DNA from 4 places in the Pantoea sp. C2G6 genome. Region 4 is predicted to be linked to each of the others. Evidence: riboswitches for the same ligand, from Rfam matches in the RefSeq annotation. Region 4 holds a riboswitch; each other region holds the start of a gene.
The links. A riboswitch is a leader RNA that binds a small molecule or an ion and turns the genes downstream of it on or off. The one in region 4 is predicted to bind thiamine pyrophosphate.
Positions count from the first base shown of each region.

Region 1: it holds a riboswitch for thiamine pyrophosphate, as region 4 does, so the genes downstream of both, ACCW71_RS07805 (FAD-dependent oxidoreductase) here and tenA (thiaminase II) in region 4, are expected to answer to the same signal.
Region 2: it holds a riboswitch for thiamine pyrophosphate, as region 4 does, so the genes downstream of both, thiB (thiamine ABC transporter substrate binding subunit) here and tenA (thiaminase II) in region 4, are expected to answer to the same signal.
Region 3: it holds a riboswitch for thiamine pyrophosphate, as region 4 does, so the genes downstream of both, thiC (phosphomethylpyrimidine synthase ThiC) here and tenA (thiaminase II) in region 4, are expected to answer to the same signal.

Region 1 is NZ_JBGMNJ010000004.1:86,116-94,024, forward strand. Features, by position in the region: gene ACCW71_RS07790 (diguanylate cyclase domain-containing protein) at 25-1,275, shown strand; gene ACCW71_RS07795 (alkene reductase) at 1,374-2,492, shown strand; gene ACCW71_RS07800 (ArsR/SmtB family transcription factor) at 2,509-2,829, shown strand; TPP riboswitch at 2,855-2,974, shown strand; gene ACCW71_RS07805 (FAD-dependent oxidoreductase) at 3,111-4,049, shown strand; gene thiS (sulfur carrier protein ThiS) at 4,039-4,236, shown strand; gene ACCW71_RS07815 (thiazole synthase) at 4,239-4,997, shown strand; gene ACCW71_RS07820 (ThiF family adenylyltransferase) at 5,007-5,975, shown strand; gene ACCW71_RS07825 (ASCH domain-containing protein) at 5,993-6,406, opposite strand; gene ACCW71_RS07830 (molybdate ABC transporter permease subunit) at 6,417-7,196, opposite strand; gene ACCW71_RS07835 (extracellular solute-binding protein) at 7,193-7,909, opposite strand, start outside.
Region 2 is NZ_JBGMNJ010000007.1:81,882-89,790, reverse strand. Features, by position in the region: gene leuC (3-isopropylmalate dehydratase large subunit) at 1-221, shown strand, start outside; gene leuD (3-isopropylmalate dehydratase small subunit) at 225-830, shown strand; gene ACCW71_RS11485 (MFS transporter) at 869-2,047, opposite strand; gene sgrR (HTH-type transcriptional regulator SgrR) at 2,302-3,963, shown strand; TPP riboswitch at 3,999-4,101, shown strand; gene thiB (thiamine ABC transporter substrate binding subunit) at 4,148-5,134, shown strand; gene thiP (thiamine/thiamine pyrophosphate ABC transporter permease ThiP) at 5,110-6,717, shown strand; gene thiQ (thiamine ABC transporter ATP-binding protein ThiQ) at 6,704-7,411, shown strand; gene ACCW71_RS11460 (DedA family protein) at 7,408-7,909, opposite strand, start outside.
Region 3 is NZ_JBGMNJ010000024.1:3,606-11,514, forward strand. Features, by position in the region: gene ACCW71_RS19990 (DUF1481 domain-containing protein) at 1-413, opposite strand, end outside; gene hupA (nucleoid-associated protein HU-alpha) at 482-754, opposite strand; gene ACCW71_RS20000 (YjaG family protein) at 943-1,533, opposite strand; gene nfi (deoxyribonuclease V) at 1,597-2,265, opposite strand; gene hemE (uroporphyrinogen decarboxylase) at 2,268-3,335, opposite strand; gene nudC (NAD(+) diphosphatase) at 3,376-4,146, opposite strand; gene rsd (sigma D regulator) at 4,236-4,742, shown strand; TPP riboswitch at 4,897-4,997, shown strand; gene thiC (phosphomethylpyrimidine synthase ThiC) at 5,085-7,007, shown strand; gene thiE (thiamine phosphate synthase) at 7,010-7,639, shown strand; gene ACCW71_RS20035 (PLP-dependent aminotransferase family protein) at 7,772-7,909, opposite strand, start outside.
Region 4 is NZ_JBGMNJ010000004.1:270,408-278,316, reverse strand. Features, by position in the region: gene ACCW71_RS08690 (sensor domain-containing phosphodiesterase) at 1-1,429, shown strand, start outside; gene ACCW71_RS08685 (ABC transporter substrate-binding protein) at 1,471-2,406, opposite strand; gene ACCW71_RS08680 (ABC transporter permease) at 2,430-3,188, opposite strand; gene ACCW71_RS08675 (ABC transporter ATP-binding protein) at 3,185-3,925, opposite strand; gene tenA (thiaminase II) at 3,922-4,623, opposite strand; TPP riboswitch at 4,694-4,796, opposite strand; gene ACCW71_RS08665 (6-phospho-beta-glucosidase) at 4,881-6,311, opposite strand; gene ascF (PTS cellobiose/arbutin/salicin transporter subunit IIBC) at 6,329-7,801, opposite strand.

The sequences.
Region 1 (7,909 bases), 180 kb from region 4:
CAGCACACCACGGAACCGACCACTATGAGCATTGTGATCAAACCTACTTTTTCCGCCGTTTGGTCCACAGACGCACAGGGCATATGTGTCGCCAGCCACGAAAGCCCGGCGGGGCTGATACCCGCCCTGAAGGGGGTCTCGCTGCGTGCGTGGCTGAGGTTCGCTCAGGCTGACGATGATGCACTGATCGCGCTGCAACTCACGGCGGCGCTGGAAGGCGTGACGCCTTTTCATATTGAAGTGCCGATCCACTGTCTGGACGGGACGACGCGACGTGTGCTGGTTTCCGGGCTGCCGGAGAGCCCGCCGGGGAGTGCCTGCCAGCAATATAACGGCTTCATTCTGGATATTTCCGGGCAGCGTAAGGCGCTGGAAGATGCGCTGCGCACGGCGGCAGAATACCGCCTGCTGATTGAAAACAGCACTGACCTGATCGCCCATTGCGATAATCAGGGCCGCTACGTTGCCATCTCGCCCTCTTATTGCCAAATGATTGGCTGGTCAGCCGCGGAAGTGGTAGGCAAACGGGTAGTGGATTTTTTGCATCCTGACGACCGGGCATCCGCCACCGAAGCGCTGGAACATCTCTTCAGTGGCGGCGCGCTGCCGGACGTGGTTGAGGTACGTAAACTGCATCGCGACGGCCACTATCTTACGCTGGGCACCAAAGCCTGCGGCGTCACCGACCCTTCCACCGGCCAGAACATCGGGGCGGTGCTGGTGTCACGCGACATCACGCGCGACAAAGAGCGGATGCGCAGGCTTGAAACCCTCGCCACCCGTGACACCTTAACCGGCCTGCATAATCGCGCCTGGATTAACGACCAGGTAAACGCCATGCTGGCGCAGGAGGACGATCGCGCTTATACCACCGTGCTGTTTATCGATCTGAATGGATTCAAGGCGGTGAATGATTCGATGGGGCACGCCACCGGCGATGCGCTGCTGCAACTGATCAGCGAGCGACTCCAGCGCGCTATGCGACCGGGCGATTCAGTGGCACGTCTGGGCGGCGATGAGTTTGTGGTTGCTGCGAAGTGCGATAATCGTGACGCGGCATCGGCGATCGCGCAGCGCATCATCGACACGCTGAAAGAACCCCTGGTGATTAACAGCATGGAAATCGCGATTGGCGCCTCAATCGGTATCAGCCTCGCCCGGTTCGGAACGACCCCGGCCAGGCTGCTGCTGGACCAGGCCGATGTCGCCATGTATCAGGCGAAAGCACGACGCGAGAGTTCCTATCAGTTTTTCGAGTCAGCCGTCCAGCCATAGCGGGAGTGATTACGCTGCCATCCAGCACAGATTACATATTTACAAATTTAAATGTGTAAATATAATGACGCCTCTTTGTTTCATTGAGGATTTTCGTTATGCCGTCTCTTTTCTCCCCTCTGACGCTGGGTGATTTAACGCTTCGTAACCGTATCGTACTGCCGCCGCTGACCCGCTGTCGCAGCGAGCAGCCGGGAAATATTCCCGGCGACAGGATGGTGGAATATTACCGTCAGCGCGCCGGCGCGGGGCTGATGATTACGGAAGGCACCCAGATTGAACCGCGCGGCCAGGGCTATGCCTGGACACCGGGTATTCACAGCGAAGAACAGGTGGCTGGCTGGAAGCGGGTCACTGACGCCGTTCATGAGCAGGGCGGCACGATCTTCTGCCAGCTTTGGCACGTTGGCCGGGTCTCACATACTGAACTTCAGCCAGGCAAACAGCCGCCGGTTGCCCCCTCAGCCGTGGCCGCGACCCAGGTCAGGGTCTTTATTGAAACCGGGCCCGCCGCCGGGATCTTAACCGCACCCAGTGAACCGCGTGAACTTACCACGGCCGAAGTGAAAGAGGTGGTCGGACTCTACCGACGCGCGGCGGAAAACGCCAAAAGGGCGGGTTTCGACGGCGTCGAGCTACATTCCGCCAACGGGTATCTGATCAATCAGTTTATCTCTGAGCACACCAATTTCCGCAGCGATGAATATGGCGGCTCGCCTGAAAATCGCCTGCGTTTCCTGCGCGAAGTGACGGAAGCGGTCAGTTCGGTGTTTGGCAGCCACCGCGTCGGCGTCCGGTTTGCGCCGCTGTTTTCCAGCACGGATGAGGAGCGCGTCTATCTGGGACTGGTCGAAAGCGATCCGCACGCGACCTACATCGGCGCCGCACAGCTGCTGAATGAGCTGGAGGTGGGGTATCTCTCCATCGCGGAAGCGGACTGGGATAACAGCCCTGAGATGCCGGAGAGTTTCCGCGCGGCGCTGCGGGAAACCTTCCGCTCACCGATCATCTATTCTGGCCGTTATACCCAGGAAAAAGCGCAACGCATGCTGGAAAAAGGGTGGGGCGATCTGGCGGGCTTTGGCCGCACCTTTATCGCCAATCCCGATCTGCCGGAACGGCTGAGAGCGGGCCATCCGCTCAATGCGGTGGATCACAGCTCCCTGTATGGCGGTGATGAGAAAGGATATACTGACTATCCTTTTTACTCATCCTGATATTTTGTGAGGCGGCATGTCACCGGAAAATGCCCTTAAGTTACTCGCCAACCCTACCCGGGTGGCCGTGCTTAAGTGGCTGAAAAATCCTGAAGAAGCGTTTGCGGGCTATTCTCAGCTCTTTCCCTTCGATCAGTATGGCGTCTGTGCCAGTCTCATTCAGGATAAGGCGGGCCTCTCGCAGCCCGCCACCTCGCTCTGTCTGAAGGCGCTGCACAGCGCCGGGCTGGTTGAGGCCAGCAAAGTGGGCAAGTGGACCTACTACCGCCGTAATGAGCAGCGTATTAACGCAATCACCGCGGCAGTGGCCCAGGCGCTGCAAGAGCTCCAGGCTTGACGAAGCTCCTCACTTCACTTACAACTAAAGCCGTCAGGGGAGTCTCGCCGGAGAGACTGAGAGGCTAATAGCGCACCGCGCGGCTTAGCGACCCTTAGAACCTGACCCAGTTGATACTGGCGTAGGAAGACGGGTATCGCTGTTTCTGATACTTGCCGCAAGGGCGCGTTCACCTCGCTCTCGCCTTTTCCCTTCTGGTATCACGGGTCTTCGCATCGTTATGACGAGGCCGCTATGACCCACAACTCCCTGAATTATGCATCTCCCGTCCGGTGGACATCATGAGCCGTTGGTCGGTACTCGGCAGCGGCGTTGCCGGGCTCTGTGTCGCTACGCTGCTGGCGGAACGCGGAGAAACTGTCGAGATCGTGACCCGCCCCGACTGTCGCGCGGCCTCCCACTGGGCCGGAGGGATGCTCGCCCCCTGGTGTGAAGCGGAGAGTGCGCCGCCGCAGGTGATTGAATGGGGACAGCATGCCGCAGGCTGGTGGGCCAGGCGCGTCGAGGGCGTGGTGCAGCACGGCACGCTGGTGGTGGCACCACCTCGCGACAGCCGGGAACTGACGCGCTTCGCCAGCATGACGCAGCAGCATCAGTGGGTTGCACCCGCTGAGATTGAGCCGGAGCTGGAAAACCGCTTTGCCCGTGGCCTGTTTTTCGCTGCTGAGGCGCATCTCGATCCGCGCCATGCCATGCAGCAACTGCGCGATAAGCTGCAACAGGCGGAGGTGGCGATCCACAGCGGTCAACCCAGCGGGCAGATTATCGACTGTCGCGGCATTCACGCCGCTCAGCAACAGCCCGCCCTGCGGGCGGTGCGCGGTGAGATGCTGATCCTGCATACCCCCGAAATCCACTTTTCCCGTCCGGTCCGGCTGCTGCATCCGCGCTTTCCCTGCTACCTGGTGCCGCGTGCGGACGGGCACTTTATGCTGGGCGCTACCATGGTTGAGAGCCATGACAGCAGCGCGATCAGCGCCAGGGCGATGATGGAGCTGCTCAGCGCGGCGTATACGCTGCACCCGGCGCTGGCCGAAGCGCGAATCGTGGAGAGTGGCACCGGTCTGCGTCCCGCCTATCACCACAATCTGCCAGAAGTGCGCTATGAAGAGGGCCGTTTTTCACTGAATGGTCTCTATCGCCACGGCTTTTTGCTGGCACCGATCATGGCCGAAAAATTAATGCAGCAACTGACTCAGGAGGGTAATCATGCAAGTTGAACTCAATGGCCGCGCCATCGAAACCGGAGCCAGCACGCTGGCGGAGCTGATGCAGGAGCAGCAGATCGATCCCCGCACGGTCGCCACCGCGCTGAACGGTGAGTTTGTGCCGCGCAGCCGTTATGCCAGCCAGAAACTTGCGGCGGGCAACCAGCTTGAAATTCTGTCACCGATGCAGGGAGGTTAACCATGTTCTATCAGTTTGCCCCGACATCCCGCTTCCTGCTTGGCACCGCTGGCTACCCTTCGCCGGAGATCCTGCAACAGGCGATAGCGCGCTCAGGCGCGGAGATTATTACCGTCAGCCTGCGGCGGGAAGGCAGCGACGGCGGCGCTTTCCGCAACCTGCTGCAACAGCTCAACACGCGAATCCTGCCCAATACCGCTGGCTGTCACACGGTGAAAGAGGCGGTTACCACGGCGCAGATGGCGCGTGAACTGTTCGATACGCCCTGGATCAAGCTGGAGGTGATCGGCCATGCCGACACGCTGCAACCCGATCCTTTTGCGCTGGTCGAAGCCGCCCGCATCCTCTGCGCCGACGGATTCCAGGTGTTTCCCTACACCACGGAAGATCTGATTGTCGGCGAGAAATTACTGGAGGCGGGCTGCGAAGTGCTGATGCCGTGGGGCGCGCCGATCGGCTCCGGCCAGGGATTACGCAACATCGAGGGGCTGCGGGCGATGCGGGCCTGGTTCAAAGATGTGCCGCTGATTATCGATGCCGGTATCGGCGCGCCGTGTCAGGCGGCGCAGGCGATGGAGATGGGCTTTGATGGCGTGCTGCTTAACACCGCCGTGGCGAAAGCCCGCGATCCGGTGCGGATGGCCGGTGCCTTTGCCGGTGCTATCCACGCCGGGCACGAGGCGTTTCAGGCGGGGCTGATGGAGCAGCGTGAGATGGCATTCGCCTCCACCCCGATTTTTGGTCTGGCAGAGTTCAGTTAAGGAGTGGTGATGACACGTTATCAGCGACAAACGATGTTGCCGGAGATTGGTGAAGCGGGACAGCAGCGCCTGAGCCGGTCGCGGGTGCTGGTGGTGGGAGCGGGCGGTCTGAGCGCCACGCTACTGCCGCTGCTGGCCGGGGCTGGCGTCGGCTTTATCCGTCTTTACGATGGCGATTCGGTTGAACTGCACAATCTCCATCGGCAAACCCTGTTTGGCGTTGATGACGTGGGTCAGCCGAAAGCGCTCTGCGCGCAACGTGCGCTGGCGCAACGCAACCCGGAATGCGTGGTTGAGGCGCATCCACACCGGCTGAGCGCCAGCCAACTGCCCGACGCGCTCGCGGGCATCGATCTGGTGGTGGATGCCGCCGATAACTTCGCCATTACCTATCAGCTCTCTGACGAGTGCTATCCGCGTGGACTGCCGCTGATCTGCGCCTCGGTGCTGGGGCGAAAGGGCTATGTGGGGGGCTTCTGCGGCGGTGCGCCGGGCTATCGCGCACTGTTTCCACAGCTGCCCGCGGCGGCGGGAAACTGCAACACCGCCGGAGTCATGGGACCGGCCGTGGCGACGCTGGGGGCGATGCAGGCGCAGATGGCGCTGAGTCAGTTACTGCAACTGACGCCGTCGCCGCTTGGTTGCATGATCCACTGCGATTTTGTTGACTGGCATCTGCGTCAGTTCCGTTTCGATGACGCACCTGAACCGGAAGAGCCGGCCATTCCCTTTATCGATCGGGCGATGCTCACCGCTGAGGATTGCATTGTGGAGCTGCGCTCGCCGGAAGAGGCACCGGAGAGCGTGGCCGAGCGGGTGGAGCGGATCCTGCCGCCGCAGATTGCGGCATGGCAGGCCCCGACCGATCGGCGCATTGTGCTGGTCTGCGCCAGCGGGATGCGTGCGGCGCAGGCGGCGGAGAAGCTGGCTGGCCGGGGAATTACGCGGCTGGCGCTGATGGCCGCCAACACCCTTTAGCCAGCGCAGCGGTCGCTTTACACCACCTCCACGAGCTGAAAGGTCTCGAACACCAGCTCCATTTCAGTGTGGAAATAACCGGCGCTCTGAAAAAAGCGCTGATGCTCCTGCTGCCAGTAGTCGAGGCTGAGATCGCCTTCGCCCTCCAGCATCGCCATCTCTGGCGTCACGCGGTCAAAGCGTGTCAGGAAGAGACCCGTGGTGCGGATCACGCAGACCGGCTGCTGTTGACCGTTCAGGATAATGCTGTATCCGCCCGGTTCAGGTCGGGTTTCCTGCGCCTGCCAGCTGTGCAGCGCGCCACAGCTGGCGACTTTCTTACCCGCAATGATCAGCGTGGCAAGCTGGTTAGCTAACTCAGGGGAGTCGCCAAAGGCATCGGCGGGCGCGCCGGGATATTTTTCCTGTAATTGTTCCAGCGTCATGGCCATCAGCATCTCCTCAGTGAATGGCGTGCTTATGCCGGGCGTAGCGTCGGGTCAGCGCCAGACAGCCCAGCGGCAGCGGTAAGGTAAACAGCAGCAGCAACCACAGCAGGATATAGACCGCATCCACCCCGTCGTTCTGCAAATTGTTGTACAGCTTAACCGGCATCCCCTGCGGAAAATAGGCAAAAATCATCACGATACCGAATTCGCCAATCGCCCGAACCCAGGCCAGCGCCACTGCGGTCGCTAAACCGGGCGCGGCCAGCGGCAGGGCCAGACGCCAGAAACGCTGCCAGGGTGACGCGCCCAGTGTCTGTCCCGCCTCCAGAATCGTCACCGGCACCCCGGCAAAAGCCGATCGTGCGGCCATAACAAAATAGGGCAGTGCGCCATACCACTGCGCCAGCACAAACGCGGCGGGATTATTAACCAGCGCAATACCCACCCGCGCCAGCAGCGAGCCCGCCGGGCTGTAGGGTCCCCAGGCGCTGACCAGCAGAATCCCCATCGCCAGCGGCGGTGTCAGGAGCGGGATCAGCACCAGCGTCTCAGCTATCAGGCAGGCTTTGCCGTGCGCCTGTGACAGCCACCAGGCCAGCGGCAGGCCGCTTACGATCACCAGCAGCAGCGAGACCGCGCCCAGTCCCAGCGAGGTGACAATCGCGTGACTGTCGCCCCAGGCCAGCTGAAAATGACGCCAGTGGGTCAGGCCGATCAGCGTAATAAAAGGGATCGCCAGCATCAGCAGCGCGGGCTGCGACAGCCACATCGCGAGAGCGGACTGGCGTTTCATGGCACCAGATCATCCCCTCTGGCGGCGGCATAGCCATATTGCTGGAACTGTTGTTCTCCCTGCGGGCTGCGCAGAAAATCGATAAACGCCTGGCCGGTTTGCTGACCGTGCGGGGCGTTTTTCAGCACCGCCGCGTAGTAGACCAGTGGCTGGCTATGCAGGGTTTTATCCTGACCCTGACTATCTTTGAGGGTGAAGCTGACGGTGTCATACCACTGTTTCGACTCAGCCGGGTTGCTGAGATTAATGGTGTCCGGCAGCGTCAGATAGGGCAGATGGGCTGAGCGCACTTCGCTTTCATAACCGGCGGCGGCGTCGATCTGCCCACTCTCCAGTCGCGTCAGCAGACCGCCCTCCAGATTCACCTGAGCCGGATTCTGCACGCCACCCATAATCTGATCGGCGATGCCTGGCCGGTGGTAATACTTCTCAGCCAGCAGCAGGGTAAAGACAATATTCTGGCCTTTCGGGTCATTGGCGGGATCGGTGCGGCCAAACTTCAGGCCGGGCGTTGCCAGCAGGTCCAGCCAGCCGCTGTCGTGGGTGTCAGCCGCGGCAAACCGGGCGGCATATCGACCTTTGGGATTATAGGCAATGACCATACTGGTGCTGGCGACCGGAACGGCACGGTCGATCAAACCCGCCTGCTTAAGAATATGCATCGGGCCAGGCGTGATTGACACAAAGACATCCGCCGTCAGCTTTTTGCTGGC
Region 2 (7,909 bases), on a different contig from region 4:
AAGCGGGCTTTGAGTGGCGTCTGCCCGGCTGCTCAATGTGTCTGGCGATGAACAATGACCGTCTGAATCCGGGCGAGCGTTGTGCCTCAACCAGTAACCGTAACTTTGAAGGTCGTCAGGGCCGCGGTGGGCGTACCCACCTGGTCAGCCCGGCGATGGCCGCCGCGGCCGCCGTAACCGGCCATTTTGCCGACATCCGTGAACTGACGACAGGAGCTTAAGTCATGGCGAATAAATTTACTCAGCACACCGGCATTGTCGCGCCGCTGGATGCCGCGAACGTCGATACGGACGCGATCATTCCCAAGCAGTTTTTGCAGAAAGTGACCCGTACCGGTTTTGGCCAGCATCTGTTCCACGACTGGCGCTTTGAAGATGACGCAGGAACCGTACCGACCCCCGGCTTTGTGCTGAATAAGCCGGAATTTAAAGGCACCAGTATTCTGCTGGCGCGCGAGAACTTTGGCTGTGGCTCCTCACGTGAGCATGCGCCCTGGGCGCTGACCGATTTCGGTTTTCACGTCGTGATTGCCCCCAGCTTCGCGGATATTTTCTACGGCAACAGTTTCAATAACCAGCTGCTGCCGGTGAAACTCAGCGAAGAAGAGGTGGATGAGCTGTTCAGACTGGTTGCGGCGCAGCCGGGCATCCGCTTTACGGTCGATCTGGAAGCGCAGACGGTCACCGCGGGCGATAAAGTCTATCCATTTGAGATCGACAGTTTCCGCCGTCACTGCATGATCAACGGCCTCGACAGTATCGGCCTGACGCTGCAACACGAAGCGTCCATTTCACAATATGAACAGAATCAGCCCGCGTTTCTGCGCTGATTGCGGTTACAGGGCGACCTCCGGGTCGCCCTGCTTCTTTATACGTCCCGCACCCGCGCCGACATCAACAGCGCCACCATCGCCAGCCCGAACGCCAGCCAGTAAACCGCCTCATGTCCCAGCCGCTCACTTAACGATCCCTGAATCACCCCGGCCAGGATCATGCCGGTCGAAATAGAGTTGGTGAACATGGTGGTTGCCGCGCCGGGTCGTCCGGGCATCAGATCCTGAAACCACAGCATCCCGATCCCGGCGATAATCCCGACAAACACCGCGTTAAACAGCTGCAACACCATCAGTGAGGTGCGCGAGTTGAACAGCACCAGCCCGAGGTAAAACAGCACCCCCGCCCCTACCGCGATCAGCATCAAGCGGCGTTTACCGATGCGCCGGGCGTAGTGCCCGGCCAGCAGCATCACCGGGATCTCCAGCCCGGCCGCCGTCCCCATCAGCAGACCGGCCAGCTTCTCCGGCAGACCCAGCGTGGCGCTGATATAGAGCGGCATGTCGATGATATACATGGTGTTGCAGGTCCACATCGCCACAGAAGCAAGGAACAGCAAGCGCACATCGCGGTCACGCCAGCCGCTGAGCGGCAGTCCGCCGCTTTGCAGCAACGGCTGCGACCGCGGCACCGACGGCAGGGTAAACCAGACCAGCAGGATGCAGATCAGAAACAGCGCTGCCGCCACCATAAACAGCGTCACGAAACCATAATTGAGTGCCAGCGCGAACGACAGCGGCGGGCCGATCACCCACGCCAGCGACAGCTGCGCCCGCATCACCGAACTGAACATCACCGCTTCACGCGCCGACTGGTCGGCATATTCACGCGCCAGCGCAAACAGCTGTGGCATCGAGACGCTGGCCAGCGCCGAGAGCAGCACGCCCAGCGTAATCAGCGTCAGATAGTGGCGGGTAAAGGCAAACAGCAGCGCATTGATGAGCGCCATCAGGCAGCAGAACAGAATGATATTGCGCCGGTCGCCCACGCTGTCTGAGCGCTTCGCCACCAGCATGCTCACCACAATCCCGGCCACCGCGTTGATGGTGAAAAACAGCCCGACCCAGAAGGGGCGTGCCTGTACCTCACGGGTCAGAAACAGGCTGAGCGTCGGCGCCTGCAATGCGCCCGCCACCCCCAGCATAAAGGAGGCGACCATAAAGGCGAGGTAAACCGGATTGATGCGGCGCTGCCGCGTTAACAGCGATTTCATACCGAAATCCCTTACAGGATGAACAGAGAGGAGAAAAGAAGGGTAGACGATAACGCGCAACATGAAAAAAGCCAGCAGAGATGATCTGCTGGCGGTGTAAATGCACCCTACTCAGAAAAGCATCCCGCTGAACAGCGAAATGCGGGTCGAGCGCCATTCCCTGCGGAATGCCTCCCGCTCTTCCCATAGGCTAAAGTTTGCTCTTAAAATAGGGCAGGAAAAACAGAGCGCTTTTAAGCGGGAGCTCCCCTTTTATGTCCACCTCACGTCTGAAGCAGCAGTTCATCCGCCTGTGGCAGAGCTGCCAGGGGCAGACGCAGGCGATCACGCTCAGTGAACTGGCCGATCGGCTGCACTGCTCGCGCCGCCATATGCGCAATCTGCTCAACCGGATGCAGGCGGCGGGCTGGCTGATCTGGCAGGCAGAGGCGGGCCGCGGCAAGCGTTCGCAGCTCACCTTCTGCTATACCGGGCTGGCTTTGCAGCAGCAGCGGGCGGAAGATCTGCTGGAGCAGGATCGCATCGATCAGCTGGTTCAGCTGGTGGGCGATAAAAATCAGGTCCGGCAGATGATCAGCGCCCATCTGGGCCGCAGCTTCCGTCAGGGCAAGCATATCCTGCGGGTGCTTTACTATCGGCCGCTGCTTAACCTGCTGCCTGGCTCGCCGCTGCGACGCTCGGAAACCCATATCGCCCGGCAGATTTTCAACGGCCTGACCCGGATAAATGAGGAAAACGGGGAAATCGAGCCCGATATTGCCCATCACTGGCAGCAGACCTCTCCGCTGCACTGGCGCTTCTTTCTGCGTCCGGCGATTCGCTTCCATCACGGCCGCGAACTGGAGATGGAGGATGTGATCGCCACGCTGGAACGTCAGCGCTCACAGCCGCTGTTTTCGCATATTGCGCAGATCGACTCCCCCGCGCCCTGGACGCTGGATATTCACTTAAGCCAGCCGGATGAAGGCTTGCCCTGGCTGCTCGGCAGCGTCAGCGCGATGATCCTGCCGCGGGAGTGGCCGACGCTGCGGGATTTCGCCCGCCAGCCGGTGGGCACCGGTCCCTACAGCGTGGTGCGCAATCAGGAGAGCCAGCTAAAGATTGAAGCCTTTGATGACTACTTCGGCTTTCGTGCTCTGATTGATGATGTCTCGATCTGGGTGTTACCCGATATCAGCGATGAGCTGGTCTACGCCGGTGTGCGCTTGCAGGGTGACAACGCCGGTGAGATCCAGGAGGAGAGCCGCCTCGAAGAGGGCTGCTACTATCTGCTGTTCGACCAGCGCTCGGAACAGGGCCGCGACGCGGCAGTGCGCCGCTGGGTCAGCTACCTGTTCAACCCCATCGCCCTGCTCAATCACGCCGGGGTCGGCTATCAGCGCTACTGGTTCCCGGCGTATGGCCTGCTGCCGCGCTGGCATCACCGGCGCGACCTGACACCGGTGGAAAAACCCGCTGGCCTGACCCATCTGACGCTCACCTGGTACAGCCAGCATGTGGAGCATGAAGGCATCGCCAACGCGCTGCGTCCGCTGCTGGCGCAGCACGGCGTCACGCTGGTGACCCGCGAAATCAGCTATGAAAGCTGGTATCAGGGCGAGGCGGCGAGCGACATCTGGCTCGGCAGCGTGAACTTCACCCTGCCACTGACCTGGTCGCTGTTTGCCCAGCTCTACGAAATCCCGCTGCTGCACCATTGTCTGCCGATCGACTGGCATGGCGACGCCGCCCGCTGGCGCGAGAAAACGCTGCCGCTGGCGGAGTGGAGCAAACAGTTGGTGCAGGAGGCGGGTCTGCATCCGCTGTTTCATCACTGGCTATTGCTCGAAGGTCAGCGCAGTATGCGCGGGGTGCGGATGAATACCCTGGGCTGGTTTGATTTTAAATCCGCCTGGTTTGCCCCACCGGCGCTGTGACGCTTTCGCGCGGGCGCTGAAATGACTAGAATGTGACGTTCTCAACGGGGTGCCGCCTGCCAACCGCAAGCAGCTGAGAGAGACCCGTCGAACCTGATTCGGTTAATACCGACGTAGGGATTTGAGAGGCCTCTGTGCTCAGATCCTTTGCGACTCATTTCCTCTTCTCCTTAAGGAACGCAAAGTGTTGAAAAAAGTTCTGCCGCTGCTGCTGTTACTCTCCGCCCCCGTACTGGCGGCTAAATCGGTTCTCACGGTCTACACCTACGACTCCTTCTCCGCTGACTGGGGCCCTGGCCCGGCGGTCAAAAAAGCCTTTGAAGCGCAGTGCAACTGCGAGCTGAAATTTGTCACGCTGGAGGATGGCGTCTCGCTGCTGAACCGCGTTCGCATGGAGGGCAAAAACAGCAAGGCCGATGTGGTGCTGGGGCTGGATAACAATCTGGTGCAGGCGGCGCAGAAAACCGGTCTGTTTGCCGACAGTAAGGTCGATACCTCGAAATTAAACCTGCCCGGCGGCTGGCACAATACCACCTTCGTCCCGTTTGATTATGGCTACTTCGCCTTTGTCTATGACAAAACCCGGCTGAAGAATCCGCCGAAAAGCCTGAAGGAGCTGGTCGACAGCCCGCAGAAGTGGCGAGTGATCTACGAAGATCCGCGCACCAGCACGCCGGGGTTAGGTCTGCTGCTGTGGATGCAGAAAGTCTATGGCGATCAGGCTGCGCAGGCCTGGCAGAAGCTGGCGCAGAAAACCGTGACGGTGACCAAAGGCTGGAGCGAAGCCTATGGTCTGTTCCTCAAGGGCGAGGCCGATCTGGTGCTGAGCTACACCACCTCGCCCGCTTACCACATCATTGAAGAGAAAAAAGAGAACTACGCCGCCGCGCCGTTTGCCGAAGGGCACTATTTACAGGTTGAAGTCGCCGCGCAGTTAGCCAGCAGCAAACAGCCCGCGCTGGCGCAGCAGTTTATGCAGTTTATGGTGTCGCCAGCGTTCCAGCACACCATTCCGACCGGCAACTGGATGTACCCGGTGATCGACACGCCACTGCCTGCGGGCTTCTCCGCGCTGACCGTGCCCGCCACCGCCCTGCAATATTCGCCGGAGGAGGTTGCCAGCCAGCGTTCCGGCTGGATTAGCCAGTGGCAACGCGCCGTCAGCCACTGATGCCACGCTGGCTGATCCCCGGTTCGCTCGCCACGCTGCTGTTAATCAGCGTGGCGCTGCTGGCCTTTGGCGCACTCTGGCAGGCCGCGCCAGCCACCGACTGGCGCAGCCTGTGGCAGGATGCCTATCTGCATCACGTTATCGCCTTCTCGTTCGGTCAGGCCCTGCTTTCGGCGCTGCTGTCGCTGCTGCCCGCGCTACCGCTGGCGCGCGCGCTCTACCGTCGCCGGTTTCCTGGCCGTCAGCTGCTGCTGCGTCTATTTGCCATGACGCTGGTGCTGCCGGTGCTGGTGGCGGTGTTTGGTCTGCTGACCGTCTATGGGCGCGTCGGCTGGCTGGCGCAGCTCTGTCAGCTGGCTGGGATTGATTATCACTTCTCGCCCTATGGCCTGCCGGGCATTCTGCTGGCGCACGTCTTCTTTAACCTGCCGCTGGCGACGCGCCTGATGCTCCAGGCACTGGAGACCATTCCGGCGGAGCAGCGTCAGCTGGCAGCGCAGCTTGATCTGCGCGGCTGGCACCATTTTCGTCTGCTGGAGTGGCCGTGGCTGCGGCGGCAACTGCTGCCGACCGGTGCGCTGATCTTTATGCTCTGTTTCGCCAGCTTCGCCACTGTGCTGTCGCTGGGCGGCGGCCCGCAGGCCACCACCATCGAGCTGGCGATCTTTCAGGCGCTGAGTTATGACTACGATCCTGGCCGTGCCGCACTGCTGGCGCTGATCCAGCTCGGCTGCTGCGTGACGCTGGTGTTGCTCAGCCAGCGCTTCAGCCGGGCGATTCCCGCCGGGACCAGCCAGCTGCATGGCTGGCGCGACCCACAGGATTCGCGCCGGGCGCAGCTGACCGACGCGCTGCTGATCGGGCTGGCGCTGATCCTGCTGCTGCCCCCGCTGGCGGCGGTGATCGTCGATGGTCTGCACGGCGGACTACGCGGCGCGCTGGCGCAGCCCGCACTCTGGCAGGCGACATTGACCTCACTGCGCATCGCCACCGGCGCGGGCCTGTTGTGTGTGGTGCTGAGCCTGATGCTGCTCTGGAGCAGCCGCGAGCTGCGCCTGCGTCAGCGTCCGGCGGCGGCCACCTTTATCGACACCAGCGGCATGCTGATTCTGGCGATGCCGGGCATTGTGCTGGCGACCGGCTTTTTCCTGCTGCTCAACGCCACCGTCGGCCTGCCTGAGTCGGCTGAAGGGCTGGTGACCTTTACCAATGCGCTGATCGCCATCCCCTATGCGCTGAAGGTGCTGGAAAACCCGATGCGTGACGTGGCTGAGCGTTATGGTCAGCTGTGCGACTCACTCGATATTCACGGCTGGAACCGGCTGCGGCTGATTGAACTGCGGGCGCTGAAACGTCCGCTGGCGCAGGCGCTGGCCTTTGCCTGCGTGCTGTCGATTGGCGATTTTGGCGTGGTGGCGCTGTTTGGCAGCGCCGACTTCCGCACCCTGCCGTTCTACCTCTATCAGCAGATTGGTGCCTACCGCGGCGCTGATGGCGCGGTCACCGCCCTGCTGCTGCTGCTGCTCTGTTTACTGCTGTTCACGCTAATGGAAAAATTACCAGGCCGCCATGCTGACACTTGATAACCTTACTTACCTTTATCAGCATCTGCCGATGCGCTTCAGCCTCAATGCCGCGCGCGGCGAGCGCATCGCGATTCTCGGCCCGAGCGGGGCCGGAAAAAGCACCCTGCTGAGCCTGATCGCCGGTTTTCTGCCGGTGAAGCAAGGCACCCTGATGATTGATGGTCAGGATCACACCCACAGCGTTCCGGCCAGACGCCCGGTGTCGATGCTGTTTCAGGAGAACAATCTGTTTCCGCACCTGAGCGTTGAGCAGAACATGGCGCTGGGGCTGCATCCGGGATTGAAACTCAGCGCGCAACAGCGCCAGCAGCTGACAGGGCTGGCCGATCAGGTGGGATTAGGCGATCTGTTATCACGTCTGCCGGGCGAGCTGTCGGGTGGACAGCGGCAGCGCGTGGCGCTGGCGCGCTGCCTGCTGCGAGACCGCCCGGTGCTGCTGCTGGATGAGCCGTTTTCCGCGCTCGATCCGGCGCTGCGCGGAGAGATGCTGCAACGGGTACGGTCGGTGTGTGAAGCGCGCAGCATTACACTGCTGATGGTGTCGCACAGTCTGGAAGATGCCCAGCAGATTGCGCCGCGCAGCGTGGTGATTGTGGATGGCCGGGTCTGCTGGGATGGGGAAACCCGACAGCTGCTGTCGGGCGAAACGCGGGCCGCCGAAGTGCTCGGCATTCCGCGCCGGTCAGTTTAAGCGACAAACACCTGCCACAGCAGATGACGGAAAACCGGCATCATCGGATGGAACTGGATCCCGACAAAAGCGGCGATGGCGATCACCAGCCCCAGCGGGCCTGCCCAGCGTAACCGCTGCGGCGGCAGCCAGGCCGTCGCCCAGTCGCGGCTCTTGCCGCTACGCCACCAGCGCCAGCACAACCAGCCGCCGAGCCAGATCAGCAGCGCGGTCGCCAGTAACAGCCACTTAAAGCTGCCGCCCTGCGCCGCTTTCGGCACATCGATCGCCACCCCGGCCAGAATGCCAGGCAGCAGATAGAGCGGCGGCCATAAAATACAGCCGATAATGTTCGGTGGCAGAAATTTACGCACCGGCAGTTCCAGCATCCCGGCCGCCAGCGGGATCAGTGGCCGCGTCGGGCCGACAAAGCGTCCCACCAGAATGGTAAACATGCTGTGCTGATGCAGGGCGTGTTCGGTCTTATCCAGCAGACCTTTATATTTTTGCAGATACTTC
Region 3 (7,909 bases), on a different contig from region 4:
TCGCTGAGCTGGCGCATCCGCCGGGCATCAAACTTATAGAGTTCAACCGCGTCGGGACTGACCGCTTCACGCCGGCCCGCCAGCTGCCGCTGCATGAAGTTCAGGCCACCTTCCTGATCGAACCGCAGGGTGACATCATCGGGCTGATCGCCTTTAACCTGACGCTGAACGCTGATCAGCGCCTCTTCCAGCCAGACATAATCGGTGACTTCATCTTCACCGCCGCTGAACGGGGTATAGAAGGTGCGGATATGAACCGACTGGTGATCGCTGTTTTTGCGCCAGATACGGACGACGCCGCGATCGGCTAAATAGCCGCTGGCAGAAAACGGGGGAATATCTGGAGTGGAGCTACAACCAACAACGAACAGGGAGAGAAACAGGGCAGATAAACGCTGAGACAGCGTGGTCATAATGGCAGACCCTTAAACAAAAGGGGCGAAACGCCCCCTGTTTTAAAGCTTAACCGCAGTGCGACGTCTTACTTAACGGCGTCTTTCAGCGCTTTACCAGACACGAATGCCGGTACGTTTGCTGCAGCGATTTTGATCTCTTTGCCAGTCTGCGGGTTACGACCGGTACGCTCAGCGCGGTGGTTCACTTTAAAAGTACCAAAACCAACCAGTTGTACAGCATCACCATCTTTCAGAGACTCAGTGATCGCAGCCAGAGTCGATTCCAGCGCTGCCTTTGCCTGGGTTTTAGACAGGTCAGCTTTTTCTGCGATCACATCAATCAGTTGAGTCTTGTTCATAAGTTATCCTTAAAGTGTATTTATCGCTTGCTAAGCAACGAGTGCGAGGGAAAAGCCATATTCTGGCACTCTTCTGCCTGCACGCACCGATAGCCACAATTTTCAGCCCCCCAAATGTAGACCAGAGAGGGGGCCGATGTGAAGCCTCCAGGCGCGCTAATTCGGGCCTGAAGTCACGTTTTATCGCCTTACTGCTGGAAATTTATACCGATGTTACTTATTCCCGCTTCTCGCAGGTCAGATCGCAGGCCTTTAATCAGCTCCAGGTCGCGCTCTTCGCACTCTGCCAGCAGGCGGAAAATCTCCCACTGAAGATCCCATTCATCGATGATAGCCGGGTTTTCACGCAACTCTTCGTCGGTCATTTCCCGTCCAGCCTGGGTCATCTCCAGCATGGCGACGGTGGTAATGGAGGTCTTGCTGACCTCAATCGCATGCTCCAGCGTTTCACCGCTTAGCTGCGCATGGACCACTTCGCTTAATGCCACGCAGGCATCAATCGCCGGATAAACGCCGTAAACCTCAAACGCATCGCCATCAGGAATGGCGGCTTCGAGTTTTTCCAGCTGACTGTCAAAGTTAATCTTCGCATCTTTGACCGTCAGGTTTTCCCAGATAAGATCAAGAATACGGCGATAGAGTGCCGGATCGGCAAATTCTGTCTGCTCGCAGAAAGCGCGGTAGTTGGGATACATGCGCTCACACAGACAAGCCATAAAAGTCAGGTGCTGCCAGCTTTCCAGCTTCGCCAGACGCAGATGAACGGGATTTTGTAACATAAAGGTGGCTCTTATTCGTTTCGCTGGCGGCAGTGTAACTGCAAAAGCGCAACACAAACAGTGTTAAAGCGCGTTTTGCCAGCGCTGGAAAGCCGGGCGATTTGAGGCGACCGCGTCGGCCCAGCGGGTTGGCTCCGGCAAACGGTAGCCACGGGTGCAGTTTTCAACCCAGTGCAGCGCCGTATCCAGGCTGACCCGATGGCCGGTGGCGACAAACAGCGGGTTGCAGCGCTGCTTGCTGCGCCAGACCCAGCCTATCTGCTCACCTTTATCGATCAGCGGCTGACGGCTGCCCGGTTCTGCATCGAGATCGGCAAAACGGCCGCAGAGGCGGCTTTTTGCTACGCCAATGGTCGGCACATCGACCATCAGGCCAAAATGCGACGCCACACCGAGTCGCCGTGGATGCGAAATGCCATGCCCATCCACAAACAGCAGATCCGGCTTCTGCTCCAGCATTTGCCAGGCGGCCAGCAGCGCCGGATATTCGCGGAAGGAGAGAAAGCCCGGAATATAGGGCATGGTGGTATCAATACGCGCGATGCGATGTTCCACCAGCCTTAACGACGGATACTCCAGTACCACCAGCGCCGCGCGCGTGATGGTCCCCTCCTGTTCAAATCCCACATCTGCCCCGCCAATATAGCGGGGCGGTAAAATATCAAAGTCATCCACACGCACCACTTCAGCGGCGCGTTGCAGCTGCTCAGCGCGCAGTGCGGCAATATCCATAATTACTCCTGATGCCAGGGGCGTGATAAACGGTGCACCGCCTCAACAAAGACGCCCGCATGTTCCGGTGGCACATCCTGATGAATACCGTGACCCAGATTAAAGACATGGCCGGTGCCTGCGCCAAAGCGCTCAAGGATACCCGCCACTTCCTGTTCGATACGCGCTGGCGGCGCATAGAGCATTGAGGGGTCCATATTGCCCTGTAGCGCGACTTTATCGCCAACACGACGTCGCGCGTCGTCAATATCGGTGGTCCAGTCAAGACCCAGCGCGTCACAGCCGGTGGCCGCCATCGCTTCCAGCCACTGCCCGCCCCCTTTGGTGAACAGCGTTACCGGCACGCGGCGACCGTCGTTTTCACGCAGCAGGCCGTCGACGATTTTATGCATATAGTGGAGTGAGAACTCTCGGTAATCACGACCGGTCAGCACGCCACCCCAGGTATCAAACACCATAACCGATTGCGCACCGGCGCGGATCTGGGCGTTGAGATAGAGGATGACGCTATCGGCCAGCTTATCCAGCATCGCGTGCAGCGTGGCGGGATCGGCATACATCATCTTCTTAATTTTGGTGAAGGCTTTACTGCTGCCACCTTCCACCATATAGGTCGCCAGCGTCCACGGACTGCCTGAGAAGCCAATCAGCGGCAGATCGCCGTTCAGGTTCTTACGGATGGTACGCACCGCGTTCATCACATAACCCAGCTCCATCTCAGGATCGGGCACCGGTAAACGCTCGACGTCTGCACGGCAGGTCACGGGGTTAGAGAAGCGCGGGCCTTCGCCCGTTTCGAAATAGAGGCCCAGCCCCATCGCATCGGGGATGGTCAGGATGTCACTGAAGAGGATAGCGGCATCCAGCGGATAGCGACGCAGCGGTTGCAGGGTGACTTCACAGGCCAGTTCGGCGTTTTTACACAGCGACATAAAATCACCCGCCTGGGCGCGTGTCGCTTTGTACTCCGGCAAATAGCGCCCGGCTTGTCGCATCATCCACACCGGCGTGACATCTACCGGCTGACGCAGCAGGGCACGCAAATAACGATCGTTCTTCAGTTCACTCATCTCAACACTCTCTCTATGACAGGCGTGTAGTGTAGCACTTTCACACTTCGGCGCGGCACAGGGCGACGGTATCTTCAATCAGGCGGCGCGCCACGGTGCCCGGCGGAGGCAACAGCGGCAGAGCGTCAAAGCGGAACCAGGCGGCGTCCAGCAGCTCTTTGCCATCGTGTTGCAGATCGCCGCTGTCATACTCCGCCATAAAGGCGGTCATCAGCGATTGCGGGAAAGGCCACGGCTGTGAAGTGACATAACGGACATTTTTGACGCGGATGTTGCTCTCTTCCATCACTTCACGGGCGACCGCCTGCTCCAGCGTCTCGCCGACCTCAACAAAGCCCGCCAGCACGGTGTAGACCTTGTTACGATGACGGGCGTGGTTCGCCAGCAGGATTTCGTCACCGCGACGGATAGCGACGATGATGCAGGGCGCAATCTGCGGGTAGTAACGTTCGCGGCAATGGCTGCACAGACAGGCAAATTCATGCTTGCTGTGGTGCATCTCGTGGCCGCAATAGCCGCACCAGCGATGAGAGCGATAAAATTCCGCCAGCTGCACGCCGCGCCCCACCAGCTGAAACAGTCCCGGCTCCTGATCGATCAGCTGGCGTACTGAATAGATATCTTCAGAACGCGGCTCACAAATCAGCCAGACCTTTTCCCCCTGCCACTCACCAATGAGGCGAGCTTTACTGCCCGCTAAACCAAATTTTTCGGCTTTTCCGTGGGGTAAATCACCCTGCGGCAACCAAAGTTTCTGTTCATGGCTGACAATCCACCATCCAGCGTCTACGCTTGAGATTTCGCATTGCATTTATTTCGTCATCCTTAGCGTCAAATCGCACGCTGAAGCCCTGATGTTAAGTGTGTAGATGAACAACTATAACTCACATGGAGTTAGATATGCTTAACCAGTTAGACGTCCTGGCTGAACGCGTAGGTGGCAGCAATGAACTGGTCGATTCGTGGCTTGAAGCCCGTCGTCAGCTGCTGGTGACCTATTACCACCTGGTCGGCCTGAAACCCAATAAAGAAGCCCTGACCCGTCTGGATGAACAGGCGCTGGATAACTTCTGTCACGGCCTGGTGGATTACCTCTCCGCCGGTCACTTCAGCATTTATGAGCGGGTGATCAGTGAGATGAGTGGTGACAGTCCGATGATTGCGGCTGCACAGATCTATCCACCGCTGGAAGCCAACACGGAGCGGCTGATGCAGCTGTATGACGGCCATCTCCAGCAGGCTATCGACGATGAGAACTGCATGACCTTTCAGCAGGCGCTGTCCGAAGTGGGTGAAGTGCTGGAAGCGCGTTTTACGCTGGAAGATAAGCTGATCCAGCTGGCATGGGATAACCAGCTCGCCCCCCCGCCGGTGGCCAATGACAGCCAGATTGCCCGTCCGGCTTAACCGCCCTGCTGGATAATCGGGTTGAGTTTATTTCGCAGCCCTTTTATGCTGAACAGGTTCTGAGGTGAGCAGCCAAAGAACCTTTTTTATTCACGCTATGCTATTAACGTTTTTACGCCTGAAGCTGTTGTGACTCAGAGCCAGGCGTAAAAACAGATTCTTGTCGGAGTGCCCTGCCGGGCTGAGACCGTTCATTCGGGATCCGCGGAACCTGATCAGGTTAGAACCTGCGAAGGGAACAAGAGTAAATCTTCTCAGTGCACCAGCATTCTGATGCCTTCTGTACTGTTACTCCTTCCGAACTCCGGACAAGCAACGTTCCCCTTTAACAGGAAGATTGCTATGTCTGACTCAAAAATGACCCGTCGCGAACAACGTGCCCAGGCGCAGGGATTTATCGATTCTCTGCGAAGCGGCAGTGCATTTCCGCAATCCCGTCGCATCTGGATCCACGGCAGCCGGGACGATATTCGCGTTCCGATGCGGGAGATCACGCTAACCCCGACCCACACTGGCGGCAGCAAAGAACAGCCTCACTATGAGCAAAATGAAGCGGTGCCGGTCTATGACACCGCGGGCGCCTATGGCGATCCCGCGGCAACGATCGATCTCCATCGCGGTCTGGAAAAAGTGCGGGCGCGCTGGATCGCTGAACGTGACGACAGCGAATGGCTGCCGCAAAACAGCTCCGGCTATACCCGGCAGCGGCTGGCCGACGAAGCGCTTGACTCTCTGCGCTTCGATCCGCTGCCCGTACCGCGTCGGGCGCGTGCAGGTCGCTGCGTCACCCAGTTGCACTATGCCCGTCAGGGCGTCATTACCCCGGAGATGGAGTTTATCGCCCTGCGGGAGAATATGGGGCGGGAGCGCATCCGCAGTGAGGTTCTGCTGCAACAGCATCCGGGCCACAGTTTTGGCGCCCATCTGCCGGAGAATATTACGCCCGAGTTCGTCCGTCAGGAGGTCGCAGCCGGTCGCGCCATCATTCCGGCCAATATCAATCATCCTGAATCGGAGCCGATGATTATAGGCCGCAACTTCCTGGTCAAGGTCAACGCCAACATTGGCAATTCGGCGGTGACGTCATCCATTGAGGAGGAGGTAGAAAAGCTGGTCTGGTCGACGCGCTGGGGTGCCGACACGGTGATGGATCTCTCTACCGGCCGCAATATTCATGAAACGCGCGAATGGATTTTGCGCAACAGTCCGGTGCCGATCGGCACGGTGCCAATTTATCAGGCGCTGGAGAAAGTTAACGGCGTGGCCGAGGCGCTGAACTGGGACGTTTTCCGGGACACGCTGCTGGAGCAGGCGGAACAGGGGGTCGATTACTTCACCATCCACGCCGGCGTACTGCTGCGTTATGTCCCGATGACGGCCAGACGACTGACCGGGATTGTCTCACGCGGCGGATCGATCATGGCAAAATGGTGTCTGTCCCATCATCAGGAGAGTTTTCTTTATCAGCATTTCCGTGAAATCTGCGAGATCTGCGCCGCTTATGATGTATCGCTGTCGCTGGGTGACGGCTTACGGCCCGGCTCCATTCAGGATGCGAACGACGAGGCGCAGTTTGCCGAACTGCGCACCCTGGGCGAGCTGACCCGGATTGCCTGGGAGTATGACGTGCAGGTGATGATTGAAGGTCCGGGACACGTGCCGATGCATATGATCCGCCGCAACATGACCGAGCAGCTCGAACAGTGCGCTGAAGCCCCCTTCTATACCCTGGGCCCGCTGACGACCGACATCGCGCCCGGCTATGACCACATTACCTCAGGTATCGGGGCGGCGATGATTGGCTGGTTTGGCTGCGCCATGCTCTGCTACGTCACCCCCAAAGAGCACCTGGGCCTGCCGAATAAAGAGGATGTGAAGCAGGGATTGATCACCTACAAAATTGCGGCCCATGCCGCCGATCTGGCGAAAGGCCATCCCGGCGCGCAGATCCGGGATAACGCGATGTCAAAAGCGCGCTTTGAATTCCGCTGGGAAGATCAGTTTAATCTGGCGCTCGATCCACAGACGGCCCGCGCGATGCATGACGAAACCCTGCCGCAGGAGTCAGGCAAGGTCGCCCACTTCTGTTCGATGTGCGGTCCTAAATTCTGCTCAATGAAAATTTCCCAGGAGGTGCGCGACTTCGCCGCCCGTCAGGAAGCCGTTACGCAGTACGTTGAAGTGGGTATGACACAGATGTCAGATAATTTCCGCAGCCGCGGCGGTGAGCTTTATCACCCCGCCGACACCCTTGAGAAGGAGTAACCATGCCCGCATTCCCCGCTACCGCACCCCGCCTCGGGCTTTATCCGGTGGTTGATAGCCCGGAGTGGATTGAACGTCTGTTAGAGGCTGGCGTTCGCACTCTGCAACTGCGCATCAAAGATCAGCCCGATGAGCGGGCTGAACCGGCCATTGTGCGGGCGATAGCGCTCGGCAGACGCTACGACGCGCGGTTGTTTATTAATGACTACTGGCAGCTGGCGATTAAGCATCAGGCGTATGGTGTGCATCTGGGTCAGGAGGATCTGGATGTCGCCAATCTGGACGCGATTTATCAGGCGGGATTACGCCTGGGGATCTCCACCCACGATGATGCGGAACTGGAGCGGGCGCTGGCTATTCAGCCCTCTTACATCGCACTGGGTCATATTTTTCCCACGCAGACCAAAGAGATGCCTTCCGCTCCGCAGGGCTTAGCAGAACTGAAGCGCCACCTGACACGGCTGACGCATATCCCCACCGTGGCGATTGGCGGCATCACCCTTGCGCGAACGCCGGAGGTGCTGGCAACCGGCGTGGGCAGTATTGCGGTGGTGAGTGCGATTACCCAGGCGGATGACTGGCGTGAAGCAACACGTACCCTGCTGGCGCTGGCCGAACCCGACCGCCAGTAATAGGGTTTTCTGGAACCCCTTCCGCACAGGCCATGCAACAGATGCAAAGCCAGAAATAATCTGGGAAGGCGGCGCGCAGCCCTGACGTCTGGAGCTGGCGCGCCGCGACCGGAAACCTTAACGTGGCCTGCGTCAGGTTAAGGTTATCTGACCAGGGCCAGTTTCCTCCTCTTGCTGGCCCTGCCTTTCCCGATTTAACCGGTGAGAGGCTGACGCAGACGAATCATGCTGGCATGAGAGCATGGCCCGCTCAACGGCCGCCCCCACCTG
Region 4 (7,909 bases):
GTTACAGAACCTCGACGGCGCGATGCTGGGTACGTTGTGTGTGACGGATACCCAGCCCCATCCCTTTTCCGAGGATCAGCTCGCGACGCTGAGATCGCTGGCGATGCTGGTCACTTCTTTCCTGGAAGCCTGGAATAACGCCGGTTTTGTTGATGTGATTACGCATCTGCCCAATCGCCCCCGCTTAATCCGCGACATTCAGCAACTGACGCTGATTGCGCCACACAGCCGTTTCCGCCTGATCCTGCTGGACTGCATCGATATTCCCCGCGCCTATGAGCTTTCGCGCGCGGTGGGAATTGCGCCGATGGAGAAGTTGTTAAAACAGATGGCGCAGGATGTGGCGCAGCGGCTGAACCTGCCCGCGGAGGAGACGCTCTATAGCTTCGCGCCGGGTCGGTTCGCCATAATTCAGCCTTATCTGGGCGGCTATACGCCTCACAGCATGATCGACCTGTTCAACGGCATGAAGGCGGATCTGGCCGAAAATATCACCCTGGACCTCGATGTTTTCATCGGCGAAAGTGAATTTGTGCCGGCCCGGATGGATGCCAACGAAACGGTACGCCAGGCGGTCAGCGCGCTGCACAAGGCGATCGATGAAGAGGTTGGCGTGATGTCTTTCGACGAGAGTTACGACACGCGGCGTAACGATGATTTTATGATCATGAATGACCTCGCCCAGGCGCTGAACAAAAATGAAGAGCTTTACCTGGCCTGGCAGCCGAAAGTGTGCCTGAAAACCGGTAAAACCGTCGGGCTGGAGGCGCTGATCCGCTGGAACCATCCCGAGCGGGGCGAGCTTTTTCCCTCAGAGTTCATTCCGCTGGCGGGTAAAACCAACCTGATCTCCGATCTGACCAACTGGGTGATCGATCATGTGGTGGAGCAACTGGCGCGCTGGGATCGGGAGTACAGCCTGATCCCGGTTTCCATCAACGTCAGCGAACGTGATTTCGCAAAAGCGGATTTTGCCAGTCAGCTGGTGGCGAAATTAGAGGCCGCCCGTTTGCCGACCGCTATCCTCGGTATCGAGTGTCTGGAGAATGAGCTGATCACCAAGAGTGACGTGGCGATTAAAGGGCTGGAAGCGCTGAAATCGCACGGCTTTGTCATCTCGCTGGATGATTTCGGCACCGGCTACAGCAATATCAGCTATTTGCAGGATATTCCGCTGGATGTGATTAAGATCGACCGCTCGCTGATCTCCCGGATGGGCGAAGATGACGCCTCCCGGATCATCGTCAGATCGATTATTCAGATGCTGAAAGAGCTGAACTACGTGGTGCTGGCGGAAGGTGTGGAGACAGAAGCGACGCTGGCCTTACTGAAAACCTACGGTTGCGATCAAATCCAGGGCTACTTCTTCTCTAAACCGCTGCCGGCCAGCGACATCGAACACTGGCTCTATCCGAAATCCCGCCTGTAGGCGGTTCTCCGGCCCGCGGCTTTAACGGCGGGCCGGCTTCCTCACTCGCTGTCGACGGCGTAACGCTCGACCGGGGTCACGGTTTTAACCAGTTTATTATCAAACAGAAACTGCTCATACGCCTGATAGCGTGCGCGATCCAGCTTTGCCGGGTCGCGGGCGAACAGCGGCAGTGAGGCACGCCAGGCCTGATGGTTTAACGGCGTGTTCAGCTGCGGATAGGCGCGGGCAAAGGCCTGCCAGTTCGCTTCGGGATGCGCCTGTAGTTCAGCATTTCCCTTCTTCAGCGCCCGCATAAATTTTTTAATCTTTTCTGCGTGGGCCTCATCACGGTTGGCGACGATGATCAGTTCGTCATAGGCCGGCACGCCATAATCTTCCACATTGAACACCACCGGATCTTTGCCCTGCAATTTCATCTCCAGCGCTTCGATATTGCGATAGCCGCCAATCACCGCATCGACTTTACCGGTCAGCAGCGCACTGGTGAGCTGAAAGTTCACGTTGACCAGCTTCACCTGATCGGCTTTAACGCCATCATGGTTCAGCATGGTCGCCAGCGTAGCCTGCTCAATACCACTGACCGAATAGCCGATGTTTTTCCCTTTCAGATCGCCCGGTTTTTTTACTGCCTTATCCAGGGTGATCAGCGTGTTCAGCGGGCTATTGATCAGGGTGCCGACCCGAACCAGCGGCAAGCCCTGATCGGCGAAGAAATGAAGCTGCGGCTGATAGGTAATGGCTAAATCGGCCTGCCCGGCCGCCACCAGACGCGGCGGCAGCGCCGGATCGGAGGGCGGAACAATAGTGACCGCCAGACCTTCCGCCGCAAACGCGCCACTCTGCTGCGCCACCATGATGGGCGCATGGTCGGGATTGATATACCAGTCGAGCACCAGCGTCAGCTTTTCCATCGCCTGAACCTGACTGGCTAAGCTGGCGCTGAAGATCAGGGTAAACAGCGAAATTTTAGTCATGCTTTTTCTCGTAAGTTAAGGGATTACGGGCTTTCAGGGGCCCAGACAATCAGGCGACGGAGCAGGGCGTTGACGATCAGCCACAGCAGCAGCGTCATCAGCACCAGGATAAACAGGGCGGCAAAACAGAGGTCACTTTGCATCCGGGCGTTGGCGTTGAGCATCACGTAGCCGAGTCCTTCAGCCGATCCGACCCACTCGCCAATAATCGCGCCAATCGGCGCCACCGCCGCCGCCATGCGCAGGCCCGACGCCAGCGCCGGCAGCGCGGCCATCAGCCGGACGTGGCGCAGTTGAGCGCGGCGTGATGCGCCCAGCGTGCGCGCCAGATCGAGATAGCCGGGGCTGACGCGGCGCAGGCCGTCAAAAAAGGCGGAAGTGACCGGGAAGAAGATCACCAGCACCGCCATCGCCACTTTGGCGCTCATGCCGAAGCCAAACCACAGCACCAGCAGCGGAGCCAGCGCGAACACCGGAATCGCCTGACTGGTGATGACCAGCGGCATCATCCAGCGTTGCAGCCAGGGCGAAAAGGTCATCCCCAGCGCCAGCAGCGCACCCAGCAGCACGCCAAGCGCCATGCCGCTGAGGATTTCGCTCAGGGTCATCAGGCTGTGGTAGCCGAGATAGCTGGCGTTTTGCCACAGCGCCACGGCCACCGCTGCCGGTGAGGGCAGCAGAAAGGCGGGAATCGAGGTCAGCGTCGCAAGCCACCATAGCGCAATCAGTCCGGCAGAGAGGGTCAGCCCGCGGCGCAGCGCGGTGAATTGATGGCGGTTCATCCGGCCACCCTGGTCAGCTGTTGCAGCAGCGCCGCCTGGCTGCGGAGCAGGCCGATGTCATCGGCTGCGCGCGGCGGCTGACCGGCCAGCGGTGGAGAGGATTCGATGCCCGCTTTGCCAATCACCAGCAGGTGGTGGCTGAGCCGACAGGCTTCCGCTGGGTCATGGGTGATCAGCAGTACGGTGTGACCGGCCAGCACTTCAGCGGCCAGCGTCTGGATGCGGGCGCGGGTCAGGGCGTCCAGCGCCGAGAAGGGCTCATCCATCAGCACGATCGGCTGACGGCTGTAGAGGGTACGGGCCAGCGCGGCGCGCTGCCGCATCCCTCCCGACAGCGTGGCGGGCAGGGCGCTGGCGTAGCGCGCCAGTCCTACCCGCGCCAGCAGATGGTGCGCCCATTCGCGGTCGGCTTTTTCCCCCCGCAGGCGACTGGCGAGGCAGACATTCTGCTCCACGGTCAGCCAGGGATAGAGTAAATCCTGCTGGCTCATCCAGGCGATGCGTCCGGCCAGCGGCAGGCCGTCGCTGCCGCTGATCTCTCCGGCGGTCGGCTCTGCCAGACCGGCAATCACCCGCATCAGGCTGCTTTTACCGACCCCGCTGGCCCCCAGCAACGCGGTAAACGTCCCGCCAGCGATCTCCAGACTGAGCTGGCTGAACAGCTGCTGCTGACCCACCCGCAGCGAGAGCTGGCGAATCGAAATGCCGGGCGGCGCTTCGGCGCAGGCGGGGATCACCGGCTGCTCCCCGTATCCGCGGCGTGACGCAGGCCCATTTGCCAGAAAGCGGACTCCAGCTGCGTGGCGGTGGTGAAGATCGTCGCCAGCCGATCGAAGCGTTGCTCCCCCGCGCACTGCCGGGCCAGGTTTTCAAACAGCGACAGCGAGGCGCGCACCCCGGAGAGATAGCCCTCGTCACCATAATTTTCAATCCAGGCGGCGTAAGGATTGCCGGTGAAGCGGGTATCGGGATGCCGGAGCAGCGTCAGGCCGATTTCCGCGTAACCGGCGACGCACGGCATCAGCGCGGTGAGCAGCTCCAGCGCATCTCCACTGTGGCCGACATCCAGCACGTAGCGGGTGTAGTTAAGGGTTTCCATCGCCTCAGGCTGGCTCACCACGTCCGCTTCATCGATTCCCCACTGCTGGCAGTAGCGGAGGTGCAGCGGCAGTTCGCTGACGATGGCATTAAGTGATGCCGCCGCGCTGCGCAACGCGGCGGGGTCCGAGAGTTTGCTGACCAGCAGGCCATAGGCGCGGGCGAAGTGCAGCAGAAACAGGTAGTCCTGGGTCAGGTAGTGGCGAAAGGCGGCGGCGGGCAGGGTTCCCTGACCGAGCTGCTGCACAAAATCATGGGTGACATAGGCGTGCCAGTGCGCGCCCGCCTGCTGGCGCAGACGGCCATAAAAACCGGTGTCGAAAAGCGGATGTGACATAGGATCTCCATTCATCAGGGAGATCCGGGCATACGGTCTGGAACAGGGAAAATCGCAGGAGATGAAGCAGAGCATGCTGCCGACCCGTCCCTTCGCTGGCATGACCCAGATCAGGTTCAAAGGGTTCGGCTTACGCCATCTCAGCCCATAACAGGACACCCCTCGGAGAGAGCTGTTATACGATAATTACCGCCGGAGTACAACGCCAGCCGCGCGGTTCACTAAAAGGGCTGCATGACGGGCATAACGTGACAACGTCACTCAAGATCCTCGCCGTTGCTGGCGATCACCTTCTTATACCACCAGAACGATTTTTTCCGCGTGCGCGCCAGCGTCCCGTTACCGCGGTCGTCACGGTCCACATAGACAAAGCCGTAACGTTTGCTCATCTCGCCGGTTGACGCCGCCACCAGGTCGATACAGCCCCAGCTGGTGTAGCCCATTACCGGTACGCCGTCAGCGATGGCGTCGCCCATCGCCCGGATATGCTCGCGCAGGTAGCTGATGCGATAGTCGTCATTGATCTCGCCGCTGGCGCTGATCTCATCGTGCGCGCCCAGGCCGTTCTCCACCAGAAACAGCGGCTTCTGGTAGCGGTCATACATCATGTTCATGGTGATGCGCAGCCCCAGCGGATCGATGCCCCAGCCCCATTCGCTGCGTGGCAGATGGGGGTTAGTCAGTGATTTCACCACGTTGGCGGCGCTGCTGTTCTGCTCATTCATCTCCGCAGAGGCGCAGCGTGAGGCGTAATAGCTGAATGAAACAAAATCAACGCTGTTTTTGAGGATCTCCACATCGCCGTCAGCGATCGCCAGGGTGACGCCCTTGTCCCGGAAGAGTCGGGCGGCGTAGCGCGGATAAGCCCCGCGTGCCTGGACATCGATAAAGAACAGGTTTTCGCGATCTTTCTCCAGCGCCGCCCAGACATCTTCCGGTTTGCTCGACCAGGGATAGAAATTGCCGCCTGCCAGCATACAGCCGACCTGATTGGCCGGATTGACCTCATGCGCGATGCGGGTCACCAGCGCGCTGGCCACCAGCTCATGGTGCGCCGCCTGATACTTGACCTGCTCCCGGTTCTCCCCCGGCGCGAACACCAGCCCGGCCCCGGAGAACGGGCTGTGCAGCAGGATATTAATCTCGTTAAAGGTCAGCCAGTATTTCACCAGACCATCAAACGCCTCAAAGCAGCTGCGGGCATAGCGGGCAAAAAAGTCGATCATTTTACGGTTACGCCAGGAGCCATACTCCGTCACCAGATGCATCGGCACATCGAAGTGGCACAGCGTCACCAGCGGCTCGATCTGATATTTGCGGCACTCTTCGAACAGCGCACGATAAAAGGCGATCCCTTCCGGGTTTGGCGTCAGTTCGTCGCCGTTGGGATAGAGCCGGCTCCAGGCAATCGAGGTGCGGAACACGCTGAATCCCATCTCCGCCATCAGGGCAATATCCTGCGGATAGCGGTGATAAAAATCGATAGCGTCATGGCTGGGATAGAACTCCTCCTCACGCAGCGTCAGGCGTGGCTCCAGACCCAGCTTGACCGCCATCCGATCCGGCCCCAGCGGGATCATATCGACGGTGGTTAAACCCTTTCCGCCTTCGCGGAATCCGCCTTCAGACTGGTTAGCGGCCAGCGCTCCCCCCCATAAAAATCCCTGCGGGAACCTTGATTCAGACATGTCATCCTCTTTGCGGGTCAGTGCGACCCTTTGGTCACGATTGATACGTTATTTGCTTCAGTGATGGGCGCGGCCTGTTGTGCGCCAGCAGGCTCCGGTTCTGCCTCTGTCTCTGGAATATCCTCAAAACCCAGCAGCAGGGTCAGCACAAAGGAGAGCACCACCGAGAGCACCATCACCGCCCCGACCCAGACAATGCTCATTGGATGGGTCGGATCGAAAAACTGCACGCTGGTAAACAGGCCCGGTGAGGCCATCGAGTGGCTGGCCAGCCCGCCGATGCCCGCCACCGCGCCGCAGATAAAGCCGCTGATCAGACAGGCGATCAGCGGACGCTTCAGGCGGATAGCCACGCCATAGAGCGCCGGTTCAGAAATTCCGGCGACAATCGCTGACGCTGCCGCCGCCAGCGCGGTCTGGCGCAGTTCGCGGTTTTTGGTGCGGAACGCCACCGCCAGCGAGGAGCCACCCAGCGACAGGTTGGCCCCGATCTCGGACGGCATCACCATGCCCTCTTTACCGGTTTCGGCGATGGTCTGGATGATGGTCGGGGTAAAGACCCGGTGCATACCGGTCATCACCAGCAGCGGCCAGAGTGCGCCCATGATCGCCACCGACAGCCAGCCCAGATAGCCATGTACGCTGTAAACCAGCGCCGAGATGCCGCTGCCGATCCAGATGCCAATCGGACCGATCAGCAGAATGGCTATCGGCGCGGCGATCAGCACGATCAGCATCGGCTTGAGGAAGTTTTTAGTCACGGCGGGCGTGATGCGGTCCACGCCGCGCTCGATGTGGGAAAGTATCCAGGTCATCACCAGCGCCGGGATCACCGTGTAGGTATATTTCACCGCTGTCACCGGAATACCGGCGAACACCACCGCCTGACCCTGTGCCGCTTTCGCCATCAGCTCAATAAAAGCGGGATGCACCAGCACCCCGGCGATGGCGATTGCCAGTGACAGGTTGGTTTTGAACTTCAGCGCGGCAGAGGCCGCCACCATCACCGGCAGGAAGAAAAACGCGCCGTCGCCAATCACGTTGAGGATCACCAGCGTTGAGGAGCCTTTCTCAAACACCCCGGCCATATCCAGGATCATCGCCAGCAGCTTGACCATCGACCCGCCAATAATCGCCGGAATCAACGGTGACATGGTGCCGATCAGCGCGTCAAGAATGCCCGCGCCGATGCCTTTCAGGCTGATTTTGCGTTTTATCGGTGTGGCGGGCGTGCCGTCGGGCGATCCCAGCGCCAGCACCGCCTGATAAGCCTGCGAGACCTCATTGCCAATGATCACCTGGCACTGGGTGTCGTTGTGGACCACGCCCATCACGCCATCGATCGCTTTCAGCCGCGGAACGTCGATCCGGTTGTCATCTTTCACCACGAATCGCAGTCGCGTCATGCAGTGAGTTATTGCAGTGATATTGGTGAGGCCGCCTAACGCATCGACGATAGCGCGTGCTACCCCGTCATAATTTCTGGGCATGGTCGCTCTTCTCTGTAGGGTAAATCGGTCAGAATTATTATGTTTTTCACGCCTGCGGGCAGACGAATAGGAAACCGGTTTCACAAAATCATGGAGGGCTTTTTGGTG